Regions from separate parts of the Streptomyces peucetius genome, predicted to be linked through region 2. Evidence: riboswitches for the same ligand, from Rfam matches in the RefSeq annotation. Region 2 holds a riboswitch; the other holds the start of a gene.
The links. A riboswitch is a leader RNA that binds a small molecule or an ion and turns the genes downstream of it on or off. The one in region 2 is predicted to bind glycine.
Positions count from the first base shown of each region.

Region 1: it holds a riboswitch for glycine, as region 2 does, so the genes downstream of both, gcvT (glycine cleavage system aminomethyltransferase GcvT) here and gcvP (aminomethyl-transferring glycine dehydrogenase) in region 2, are expected to answer to the same signal.

Region 1 covers NZ_CP107567.1:5,610,133-5,616,440, forward strand. The annotation lists gene OGH68_RS25810 (L-serine ammonia-lyase) at 1-160, opposite strand, end outside; gene glyA (serine hydroxymethyltransferase) at 319-1,578, opposite strand; gene gcvH (glycine cleavage system protein GcvH) at 1,612-1,986, opposite strand; gene gcvT (glycine cleavage system aminomethyltransferase GcvT) at 2,065-3,180, opposite strand; glycine riboswitch at 3,328-3,424, opposite strand; gene OGH68_RS25830 (AAA family ATPase) at 3,569-4,246, shown strand; gene OGH68_RS25835 (enhanced serine sensitivity protein SseB) at 4,719-5,468, shown strand; gene OGH68_RS25840 (enhanced serine sensitivity protein SseB C-terminal domain-containing protein) at 5,617-6,308, shown strand, end outside.
Region 2 covers NZ_CP107567.1:1,203,581-1,209,888, reverse strand. The annotation lists gene OGH68_RS05565 (MerR family transcriptional regulator) at 224-769, shown strand; partial or broken gene OGH68_RS05560 (DNA polymerase IV) at 819-2,192, shown strand; gene OGH68_RS05555 (PRC-barrel domain-containing protein) at 3,009-3,392, opposite strand; glycine riboswitch at 3,507-3,604, shown strand; gene gcvP (aminomethyl-transferring glycine dehydrogenase) at 3,785-6,308, shown strand, end outside.

The sequences.
Region 1 (6,308 bases), 4.4 Mb from region 2:
GGGAGCCGTAAAGCTCGGCGCGTATCGAGGTGGTGTGGGCGAGCAGGCCCTCGTTCTTCAGGCGCCGGGCGAACATCCGGGCGGCGCGCATCGGGCCCACCGTGTGGGAGCTGGACGGGCCGATGCCGATCGAGAACAGGTCGAAGACCGAGAGGGCCACGGGAAACTCCTTGTGGGGTGGTAGACGCCGTTGTCTGCCGGGTGGTGCAGAGGCATTGCGTGGGTGCGTGGTGCTGACGTGGTGCGGGGCACCGCGCTCACGGTTCCAGTGTGCGCGGTGCCCCTTTTGTTTTGCTCCGGGCTGTTACGGGAGATCCGTCACAGACCGGGGTAGAGCGGGTGCTTCTCGGCCAGGGCCGTCACCCGGGCGCGCAGCGCCGTCACGTCGTACGACGGCTTCAGCGCCTCGGCGATGATGTCCGCGACCTCGCGGAAGTCCGCCTCCTGGAAGCCGCGGGTGGCGAGCGCCGGCGTGCCGATCCGCAGACCCGAGGTGACCATCGGCGGCCGCGGGTCGTTCGGGATGGCGTTTCGGTTGACCGTGATGCCGACCTCGTGGAGACGGTCCTCGGCCTGCTGGCCGTCCAGCTCGGAGTTGCGCAGGTCCACCAGGACCAGGTGCACATCCGTGCCGCCGGACAGGACGGAGACGCCGTGCTCGGTGACGTCGGCCTGGACCAGGCGCTCGGCGAGGATGCGGGCGCCGTCCAGCGTGCGCTGCTGGCGCTCCTTGAAGTCCTCGGACGCGGCGACCTTGAAGGAGACCGCCTTCGCCGCGATGACGTGCTCCAGCGGGCCGCCCTGCTGGCCTGGGAAGACCGCGGAGTTGATCTTCTTCGCGAGCTCGGCCGTGGACAGGATCACGCCGCCGCGCGGACCGCCGAGGGTCTTGTGCGTGGTGGTGGTGACGACGTGGGCGTGCGGCACCGGGTTGGGGTGCAGACCCGCGGCGACCAGGCCTGCGAAGTGGGCCATGTCGACCATCAGGTATGCGCCGACCTCGTCGGCGATCCGGCGGAAGGCCGCGAAGTCCAGCTGACGCGGGTACGCGGACCAGCCGGCGACGATCAGCTTCGGCTTGGACTCCTTGGCGAGCCGCTCGACCTCTGCCATGTCGACCTGGCCGGTGGCGTCGTCGACGTGGTACGCGACCACGTTGTAGAGCTTGCCGGAGAAGTTGATCTTCATGCCGTGGGTCAGGTGACCGCCGTGGGCCAGGTTCAGGCCCATGATCGTGTCGCCCGGCTTCAGCAGCGCGAACATCGCGGCCGCGTTCGCCTGGGCGCCCGAGTGGGGCTGCACATTGGCGTGCTCGGCGCCGAACAGCGCCTTGATGCGGTCGATCGCGATCTGCTCGACCACGTCGACGTGCTCACAGCCGCCGTAGTAGCGGCGGCCCGGGTAGCCCTCGGCGTACTTGTTGGTGAGGACGGAGCCCTGGGCCTCCATGACCGCGACCGGAGCGAAGTTCTCCGAGGCGATCATCTCGAGGGTGGACTGCTGACGGTGGAGCTCGGCGTCGACAGCGGCGGCGACATCCGGGTCCAGCTCATGGAGAGGGGTGTTGAGAAGCGACATCACTCGGTCCCTAAGGTCTTGGTCAGCGCTCGGTCAGCCGGCGAATTCGGTGTACTCGTCCGCGGAGAGCAGGTCCTTCGGCTCCTCGCTGACACGTACCTTGAACAGCCAGCCGCCCTCGAACGGGGCGGAGTTCACCAGCGACGGGTCGTTGACGACGTCCTCGTTGGCCTCGGTGACCTCACCGGAGACGGGGGAGTACAGATCGCTGACCGACTTGGTGGACTCCAGCTCGCCGCAGGTCTCGCCCGCGGTCACCGTGTCACCGACCTCGGGGAGCTGGACGTACACCACGTCGCCGAGCGCGTTGGCCGCGTGCTCCGTGATGCCGACCGTCGACACGCCGTCCTCGGCGGTCGACAGCCACTCGTGCTCCTTGCTGTAGCGCAGCTGCTGGGGGTTGCTCATGACGTGAATTCTCCTGTACGCGGGGGAGTGCTGGTGAACGGGAGGAGGGTGCGGACGATCACGTCCCGCACCGCAGGATCACTTCTGGCGCTTGTAGAACGGCAGCGCCACGACCTCGTACGGCTCGTGGGTGCCGCGGATGTCGACGCCGACACCTTCGGTGCCGGGCGCGGCGTGGGCGGCGTCGACGTAGGCCATCGCGATCGGCTTGCCAAGGGTCGGGCTCGGCGCTCCCGAGGTGACCTCGCCGACGACCTGGCCGCCGGCGACGACCTGCATCCCGGCGCGCGGCACGCGGCGGCCCTCGGCGATCAGGCCGACCAGCTTGCGCGGGGGCGCGGTCTCCGCGCGCTCGGCGGCTGCGGCGAGCGCCTCGCGGCCCACGAAGTCGCCCTCCTTCTCGAACTTCACGACCCGGCCGAGGCCGGCGTCGAACGGGGTGAGTCCGGTGGTCAGCTCGTGCCCGTACAGCGGCATGCCGGCCTCCAGGCGCAGCGTGTCGCGGCAGGAGAGACCGCAGGGGATCAGACCGGCCGGCGCGCCCGCCTCGGTCAGCGCCAGCCAGAGCTTCTCGGCGTGCTGCGGCTCGACGAACAGCTCGAAGCCGTCCTCACCGGTGTAGCCGGTACGGGCGATCAGCGCCGGGACGCCCGCGACCGTGCCGGGCAGGCCCGCGTAGTACTTCAGGCCGTCCAGATCGGCGTCGGTGAGGGACTTCAGGATGCCGGGGGACTCGGGGCCCTGGACGGCGATGAGCGCGTACGCGTCACGGTCGTCGCGGACTTCTGCGTCGAAGCCCTGGGCGCGCTCGGTGAGGGCGTCCAGCACGATCTGGGCGTTGCCGGCGTTGGCGACGACCATGTACTCCTGCTCCTGGAGCCGGTACACGATCAGGTCGTCGAGGATGCCGCCGTCGGCCCGGCAGATCATCGTGTAGCGGGCGCGGCCGGGGCCCACGGTGCCGATGTTGCCGACCAGGGCGTAGTTCAGCAGGTCGACGGCCTGCGGGCCGGTGACGGTGATCTCACCCATGTGGGAGAGGTCGAAGAGACCGGCCTTGGTGCGGACCGCGTTGTGCTCGTCACGCTCACTGCCGTACCGCAGGGGCATGTCCCAGCCGGCGAAGTCGGTCATGGTGGCGCCCAGCGACCTGTGCAGGGCGTCGAGTGCTGTGAGACGAGGGGGGGTGGTCATGGATATGGCTCCCAGGGCATGGGTCGAGGACAATCCTCCCCATCTGTCATCGGAACCTGAGAGGTTCGCCCCGACCACGCGTACGGGTAGTCGTGACTTGCACCTTGGGTGGAGCCGGCTCGAGACGGCTCGCTTTTCAGATCTGCCTCATCGCGCGCGGTACGGGGCCTGAGAGATTCAAGGGAGGAACTTGCTCCTTCGGCGCCCGCCACACAGGTGGCAGGGACTCTCCCGCGCGGATTCAAGCGGCCGGTATGGAGTTGGCGCGCACATCATTGCACGCATCGGGGAAGAGTGGAGCGAGAGGCCGCCCTGAAATCACTTGAGCCGCATTACCACTTCTTTACACTTCATGGGCAAGGGTGTGGGATGACCCGAAGGGGGAGGCATGACGTTGCAGCCGACCGGTGCATACGCCACGACCACGGGGGTGCCCGCACCGCCCGCCATGCAGGCCGCCCCGGCACCGGCGGAGACGGCGCCGCCGTCCCTCGTCCCGGTTCTGCGCGACCTGCGTGAGCGCGCCGGGCGCAGCCCGCACAGCCTGGTCTTCGGCGCGGGCGACGTGGTGGTGGTCTCCGGCCTCCCCGGCAGCGGCAAGTCCACGCTGATGCGGCGCGCGGCGCAGGGCCTCGGCATCGACTCGCAGGACACCCGTGACCGGTGGGACGCCCGTGCCCCGCGCCTCCTGCCGTACGCCGTCTACCGCCCGCTCGTGCGGCTGGCCCACTACACCGGGCTGCGGCGCGCGCTGCGCTCGGGCCAGAGCGTCGTCGTGCACGACTGCGGCACACAGGCATGGGTCCGGCGCTGGCTCGCCCGCGAGACGCGGCGGCGCGGCACGTCCCTGCACCTGGTGCTGCTCGACGTGACCCCCGAGGTCGCGCGAGCGGGCCAGCGCGAGCGCGGGCGTGGCGTCTCCGGCTACGCCTTCGCCCGCCACCGCCGGGCCGTGTCCCGCCTGGTCGCGGACGCGGAGGCGGGGCGGCTGCCGTGGGGCTGCGCGTCGGCGGTCCTGCTGGACCGCGAGGCGGCGGGGGCGCTGGGGCGGCTGGGCTTCGGGTGACGGTGGGGGCGTGGCGGAGGGGGCCGCTGCGCGGTGCTTGCCCCCTCGCCGCCCCTTCCCGAAACCGGGGCTCCGCCCCGGACCCCGGTGCCGCCCTGCGGGTGGTGTACCGCGCTTCGCGCGGTGGCCCCAAGCGCCGGCCGGGCAGGAAATGCCGCCGCGCGGCAAACCAGCTGCGGCGGCAACTCCAGCCCCGCCGGCGTTTGAGGCGCGGGGTTCGGGCGGAGCCACGACGGGGCCGGCAAGTTCCAGCCTCGCTCTCCCACGTCCGCCAGGCCGTAGGGGGAGAGGCGCGGGGACACGGTGGCGGAGCCCCCGGTTCGGGAAGGGGCGGGGAGGGGAACGGCTCCGCGCAGCGGCCCGCCCGCCCCACACGCGGTCGCCCGCGGCGCTAAGGTCGGGGCGGGCATGCCCCGCGCGACCGGGCAGGGGCAGCACAGCACGTACGCACGTACGAAGGACGATCGCGCGCATGGACATACCGCCCCCCGCCTGGCCGGCCAACGAGCTCGAAGAGGTGCTCGCCGCCTCCCTCGGCAACCCCGCGGCCGGAGGCCGCCTCGTCGAGGTGCTCGGGCGCAGCCAGGTATGGATACCGCTCCCGAACGGCGGCGGCCCGGACAGCCGCAGCCTCGATCTCCCCACCATGGAGATCGACGGCGCCGCCTTCGTGCCCGTCTTCAGTTCCGAGCAGCAGTTCCTCCAGTGCGTCGGCGGGCACATGTCGTTCACCGTCGCCCCCGCCAGGGACTTCGCCCGCGGTCTGCCGCCGCAGCTCGGCGTCGCCGTCAACCCGGGCGGTGCCGTCGGCGTGCCGCTGCCTCCGCCCGCTGTCGCCGAACTGTGCCGTGCCGGGCGGACTCCGCTCGACAGCGTCGCCTCCGGTGGCCGGGTCCGGCTCTTCGAGCCGGACTGGCAGGAGGAGCCGGTCGATTTCCTCGCCGCCGCCGCGGGCGAGTTCGAGAGCACCGGCGTCGTCACGACCGCCCGCCGCACGCTCGCCTCCGTCGAGGGCGACGCGCCGACGCTGTTCATCGGCGTCCAGCTGTCGTCGTGGGAGGGCGCCGACCGCAACGCCCCCATGGACGCCCTGGGCAGGGCCCTGGGCCGGGTCCCGCTCCCGTGGCCCGTCAACCTGGTGCTTCTCGACGTTGCGCAGGACCCGGTGGGTGACTGGATGCTGGAGCGGGTGCGACCGTTCTACGAGCGACAGCACGCATAGTGGTCAAGTCTTTGCCGGCGCGGCCGATTAAGCTGGTTTGATGGCCTGACCAGCCTGACAGCGGCCGTGCGGATCGGCGCGCGATTCGCTGCGTGGACGGTGGGCGAACGGTGGGCGAAACGGTGGGACCGAAGAGGGGCGGAACAGGGTGAGTGCGTCAGGCACCGCGGCGGCCGGGCAGGTCGAGCACATGCTGCGCCAGGTGACTCCGGGCCGCTACGACGCGTACGAGGCGCTGCTGCATGCCCTCGCCGATCCCTCGGCCGGCCGGATCTGGATGCTGCTGTGGCACGGGCAGCCCGGCTCGCCCGACGCCCAGTACGGAAACATGGAGGTCGACGGCGTCTGCTACGCGCCGTGCGTCACCTCCGCCCAGGAACTCGCCGTCTCCGGCTGGAACCGCGGGCACGAGGTCACCAGCGGCCGCGACGTCGCCCGCGCCCTCTATCCGGACCGCTGGGGGATCTGGCTCAACCCGCACGCGCCCGGCGGCGGCGTCGGCATCCCGTGGCTGGATCTGCGCCGTATCGCCACGGGCCTCGACCGGATGCCCGCCGGGCCGCTGCGGCTGACCGAGCCCGCGATCGAGATCCCGCAGTTCTACGCCCTGCTGACGCAGAACGCGCACCGCACGCCTGCCGTCCGGTCGCTGCGGCGCGCCTGGGTGCAGCCGTCGATCGGGCCCGCGTACCTGGCGATCGGCCTCGACCTGTACGACACCGCCCCGCAGTCGGTCGAGGCGGTGCGCGTGATGATGCAGCAGTCCGTCGCCGCGGTCCCGGACGGCCTGCCCGTGTCGACGGTGGCCATGTCCGACGAGTACGACCCGGTCACCATGTG
Region 2 (6,308 bases):
GGACGCCGCTCGGCCGTTCCCCGTCGGCCCATTCGAGTAGCCTTTCCCTGGATCGGGGTACGAGAAACCACTCTCAGGGTGATTATCACTCGGCGTGCCGAGTGTGGCGATCGTTGACGCACCCCTGGTGACTCCCTACCTTCGAGGTGGCAGGTCAAGGACGGAGGTCGGCGTGAGAAGCAGCGGCGACAGTACGGCTGGGGGCGGCCCCGGACCCGGTCCGGTGGACAGCGGGCCGTACCCGCTGCACGACAACGCGGCCGTGCCCGCCACCGACACCATCGGCTACCGCGGACCGACCGCATGCGCGGCCGCCGGCATCACCTACCGGCAGCTCGACTACTGGGCGCGCACGGGCCTGGTGGAGCCCAGCGTCCGGTCGGCGTACGGCTCGGGCACCCAGCGGCTCTACAGCTTCCGCGACGTGGTGGTACTCAAGATCGTCAAGCGCTTCCTGGACACCGGCGTGGCGCTGCAGAACATCCGCGCGGCCGTCCAGCACCTGCGTGCCCGCGGGTTCAGGGACCTCGAGCGGATGACGCTGATGAGCGACGGAGCGACGGTCTACGAGTGCTCCTCGCCCGACGAGGTGGTGGGCCTGCTCCAGGGGGGCCAGGGCGTGTTCGGTATTGCCGTCGGTGTCGTGTGGCGGGACGTCGAGGCGGCGCTGTCGCAGCTGCACGGCGAGCGGATCGACACGGGGGAGACCCTGGTCGGCCACAACCCCGCCGACGAGCTGGCGAGACGCAGACGCGACCGGGCCGTGTGAGGATGCCCGGCGCTCCCCGTTGTCAGTGGTCTGCGGGAGCATCGAAGATGTGAGAAACGCGCCGACGATCCTGCATCTGGACATGGATGCCTTCTTCGCCGCCGCCGAGCAGGCGGCGAAGCCGTCGCTGCGCGGAAAGCCGGTGGTCGTCGGCGGACTCGGTCCCCGAGGTGTGGTGGCCACCGCGTCCTACGAGGCCAGGCGTTTCGGCGTGCATTCCGCCATGCCGATGGCGCAGGCCAGACGACTCGCGCCGAACGCGGCGTACCTCGTGCCGCGCTTCTCCCTCTACCGCTCGGTGAGCGAGCAGGTCATGGGGCTGCTCGGACGGCTATCGCCGCTGGTGGAGCCACTGAGCCTCGACGAGGCCTTCGTCGACCTGGAGGCGGGCGGGGCCGCCCATGACACGCCGTCCGCCCGCGCGACCGGTGAGCGGCTGCGCGCCGAGATACGAGCGGTCACGGGCCTCACCGGATCGGTCGGGCTGGCGGGCTCCAAGATGCTCGCCAAGATCGCCTCCGAGCAGGCCAAGCCGGACGGCCTGGTCCTCATCGACCCCGGCACGGAACGTGAGCTGCTCGGACCCATGCCGGTGCGGATCCTGCCCGGCGTGGGGCCCGCCACCGGGGACCATCTGCGCCGGGCCGGCATGACGACGGTCGCGGACCTGGCGGAGGCGGGGGAGGACGAGCTGGTGCGGCTGCTCGGCAGGGCGCACGGGGCGTCCCTGTTCCGTATGGCGCTGGGGCACGACGACCGGCCGGTGGTGGCCGAGCGGGACGCGAAGTCGGTGTCGGTGGAGGACACCTTCGACGTGGACCTGCACGACCGGGTGCGGGTGCGGATCGAGGTGGAGCGGCTCGCCGAGCGGTGCGTGCAGCGGCTGAGGGCGAGCGGCCACTCCGGCCGCACCATCGTGCTGAAGGTGCGCCGCTACGACTTCTCGACGCTCACCCGCTCCGAGACGCTCCGCGGGCCGACGGACGATCCCGCGGTGGTGCGGGAGGCCGCGGGCAGGCTGCTGGAGGCGGTGGACACCACGGGTGGGGTGCGGTTGCTCGGGGTCGGCGTCACTGGACTCGCCGACTACACGCAGGAGGACCTCTTCGCGCAGGCCGCGGCGGAGGCCGCGGCCGGTCCCGCCGTGCCCGACGGGCAGCGGCCGGCTCCGGTCGGCGGCCCGGAGGCCGAGACGCACGAGACCGAGAACAGCGAGCCGGGTGGCCTGCAGGAGCCGGCGCAGCGGCGCTGGGCCGCCGGACAGGACGTCCGCCACGCGCGGTACGGGTCGGGCTGGGTCCAGGGCAGCGGCGTCGGCCGGGTCACCGTGCGCTTCGAGGAGCCGTGGTCGCCGCCGGGGCGGGTGCGGACGTTCCGCGTGGACGACGAGGACTTGGAGGCCGCGGATCCACTGCCGCTGGTCGCGCCGACGCCGCCGCCGAAGGCGGCGCCCGTTCCGGCCGGGTCGCCACCGGCGCTTCAGGCACGGTCGGCCGCGCCGGCCGCCGAGCCCGGGGCCGGGCTCTCGGACGAGCCCGAGCCCGGGGCCGGGCCCGCCGAGCCGGGCGCCGGGCCGCCCGCCGCGCCCGGGGCTGTGGCGCTCGGTGTTCCGGGAGCCGGACTCCTGGCGGACGAGCCCGAGGCCAGGCCCGCCGCCGAGCCGGGGGCTGGGCTCTTGGACGAGCCCGAGGCCGACCCGGGAGTCGGGCCGGGAGTCGGGCCGGCCGACGTTCCGGAGACCGCGTGTGCCGCTGAGCCGGGCACCGCGTCCAGGGCTGTGGCGCTCGGTGTTCCGGAAGCCGGGGCCGCCGCCGAGCCCGGAACCGGGGTCTTGGACGAGCCCGAGGCCGGTCCGCCCGCCGAGCCGGGGGTCGGGCTCTCGGGTAAGCCCGGAGCCGGGGCCGTCGTCGGGCCGGGGGACGGGATGTCGGGCGGGGCCGGGGTCGAGGGGGAGGCCGGGCCTCCCGAGCTTCGGCGGGCCGAACCGGGGCCCACGCCCGGGGTCACCGGAACGCCGGGTGCCGCAGGGGCTCCCGGGCCGCCAGGGGAAGGAGCGGGGGCCGGGGAGGGCTCGGGCGGGCCGCGTTGCGGCAGGGCGGTCCGGGCCTGACCGGCTCGTCGCCCGGGTCGCGGAGACCCGGACGACGAACCGGCTCCGGCGTGCGGCCGGCACGCCGGAGCCGGGGGAGGGGGCGCCAGAGCAGGGCGGCGGGGAGTCGCCCCGCCGACGGAACGGGGGTCAGTCCTCCTGGCCGGCGACGCGGCCGAACGACCGGTCGCCGGAGGCGGGGGCCGGTGCCGGGGGAGGAGCGGAAAGGTCGAGCCCGTAGTGATGGTAGAGCTGAAGTTCCTGCTCGGGCGAGAGATGACGGCCCACTCCGAAGTCGGGGGCGTCTTTGATCAGTGCGCGTTCGTACGGCACGCGCAGAGTGTTGTCGACGAGCTCGCTCGGCTCGAGCGGGACGAACGCGTCCCGGCTGAAGAGGCCGGTCCGCACGGCTGCCCACTCGGGAACTCCCGTGGCATCGTCCAGATAAACCTCATCAACAGTCCCGATCTTGGTGCCGTTGCGGTCGAACGCCTTGCGGCCTATCAGGCTGCGCGGATCGATGTCGGTCTGCACGGTCCCTCCAATTGGTCGCAACTGCTCCCCAACGACTACAAAAGGCCACATCTCGGGTGTCGGCCACTCGAGCGATCCCGCGCGGGCCGCGCTGGTACCCTGGCAAGCGGCCGCTGACCCTGTGCGGGAGAGTCCTCCGGAGAGAAGTCCGGAGGCGCCGAAGGAGCAAATCCTCCCCGGAATCTCTCAGGCACCTGTACCGCACGGACGAGGTCACTCTGGAAAGCAGGGCGGGCGTCGGACGGCATCCGCTCTCACCGACGGTGAAAGCCGGGAGGTCGCTCAGCGATGCCCGGTGAAGCTCTCAGGTCGAGATGACAGAGGGGGAGGCCGTCCGGGCATCCGCGCCGTGATGCCCCTCGCAGGTCGCGAAGACCAGGAGGCCTCCCACCATGACCGCCAACCGCATTCCGCTCTCCCGGCTGGAGCAGGGAATCCCGTTCGAGCAGCGGCACATCGGCCCCGACGCCGGTGCCCAGGCCAAGATGCTCGCCCAAGTGGGTTACGGATCGCTCGACGAGCTCACCGCCGCCGCCGTGCCCGACGTCATCAAGAGCGCCGAGGCCCTCGACCTTCCCGACGCCCGCACCGAGGCCGAGGTCCTCGCGGAGCTGCGCATACTGGCGGACCGCAACCAGGTGCTCGCTCCCATGATCGGCCTGGGTTACTACGGGACCTTCACGCCGCCCGTCATCCTGCGCAACGTCATGGAGAACCCGGCGTGGTACACGGCGTACACGCCGTACCAGCCCGAGATCTCGCAGGGCCGGCTCGAGGCGCTGCTGAACTTCCAGACGGTCGTCGCCGACCTGACCGGCCTGCCCACCTCCGGCGCCTCGCTCCTCGACGAGGGCACCGCCGCCGCGGAGGCCATGTCCCTGGCCCGCCGGGTCGGCAAGGTCAAGAACGGCGTCTTCCTGATCGACGCCGACACCATGCCGCAGACCGTCGCCGTGATCGAGACCCGCGCCGAGCCCACCGGTGTCGAGGTCGTCACCGCGGACCTGAGCGACGGCATCCCCGCCGAGATCGCCGAGCGTGGCGTGTTCGGTGTGCTGCTGCAGTACCCGGGCGCCTCGGGCGCCGTACGGGACCTCAAGCCGGTGATCGAGCAGGCGCACGAGCTCGGGGCGATCGTCACCGTCGCCGCCGACCTGCTGGCCCTGACGCTGCTCACCTCGCCCGGCGAGCTCGGCGCGGACATCGCGGTCGGCACCACCCAGCGCTTCGGCGTCCCGATGGGCTTCGGCGGTCCGCACGCCGGTTACATGGCGGTCCGCGAGAAGTTCGCCCGCAGCCTGCCCGGCCGTCTCGTCGGCGTCTCCGTCGACGCGGACGGCAACAAGGCCTACCGGCTGGCGCTGCAGACCCGTGAGCAGCACATCCGCCGCGAGAAGGCCACCAGCAACATCTGCACCGCGCAGGTGCTGCTGGCCGTGATGGCCGGCATGTACGCGGTCTACCACGGCCCCGACGGGCTGCGGACCATTGCCGGGCGCACCCACCGCTACGCCGCGATCCTCGCCGAGGGGCTGCGGGCCGGCGGTGTCGAGGTCGTGCACGGCGCGTACTTCGACACCGTGACCGCCCGGGTGCCCGGGAGGGCCGCCGAGGTCGTCGCCGCCGCGCGGGAGGGCGGGGTCAACCTGCGCCTCGTCGACGCGGACCATGTCTCCGCCGCCTGCGACGAGACCACCGGCCGTGCCCAGCTGACCGCCGTCTGGGCGGCCTTCGGCGTCGACGGCGACGTCGAGACCCTGGACGCGGCGGCCCCCGAGGCGCTGCCTGCCGCGCTGCTGCGCGACGACGAGTACCTCACGCACCCCGTGTTCCACCAGCACCGCTCCGAGACCGCGATGCTGCGCTACCTGCGCAGGCTCGCCGACCGCGACTACGCGCTGGACCGCGGCATGATCCCGCTCGGCTCCTGCACCATGAAGCTGAACGCCACCACGGAGATGGAGCCGGTCACCTGGCCGGAGTTCGGCCAGATCCACCCCTTCGCCCCGGTGGAGCAGGCCCAGGGCTACCTCACCCTGATCCAGGAGCTCGAGGAGCGTCTCGCCGAGGTCACCGGCTACGACAAGGTCTCCATCCAGCCCAACGCCGGTTCGCAGGGCGAGCTGGCCGGTCTGCTCGCGGTCCGCGCCTACCACCGGGCCAACGGGGACGACCAGCGCACCGTCTGCCTCATCCCGTCGTCCGCACACGGCACCAACGCCGCCAGCGCCGTGATGGCCGGCATGAAGGTCGTCGTCGTCAAGACCGCCGACGACGGCGAGATCGACGTCGATGACCTGCGCGCCAAGATCGAGCAGTACCGCGACGAGCTCTCCGTGCTGATGATCACCTACCCGTCGACCCACGGCGTGTTCGAGGAGCACGTCGCCGGCATCTGCGCCCAGGTGCACGACGCCGGCGGCCAGGTGTACGTCGACGGCGCCAACCTCAACGCCCTGGTCGGCCTGGCCAAGCCGGGCCGGTTCGGCGGCGACGTCTCGCACCTGAACCTGCACAAGACCTTCTGCATCCCGCACGGCGGCGGCGGCCCCGGCGTCGGCCCGGTCGGCGTGCGCGCCCACCTCGCGCCCTACCTGCCGAACCACCCGCTGCAGCCGACGGCGGGCCCGGAGACGGGCGTCGGACCGGTCTCCGCGGCTCCGTGGGGTTCGGCGGGCATCCTGCCGATCTCCTGGGCGTATGTGCGTCTGATGGGCGGCGAGGGCCTCAAGCGCGCCACGCAGGTCGCCGTGCTCGCCGCCAACTACATCGCGAAGCGCCTCGAGCCGCACTACCCGGTGCTCTACACCGGCCCGGCCGGGCTGGTCGCGCACGAGTGCATCGTGGATCTGCGTCCGCTGTCGAAGAGCACCGGCGTCAGCGTCGACGACATCGCCAAGCGCCTGATCGACTACG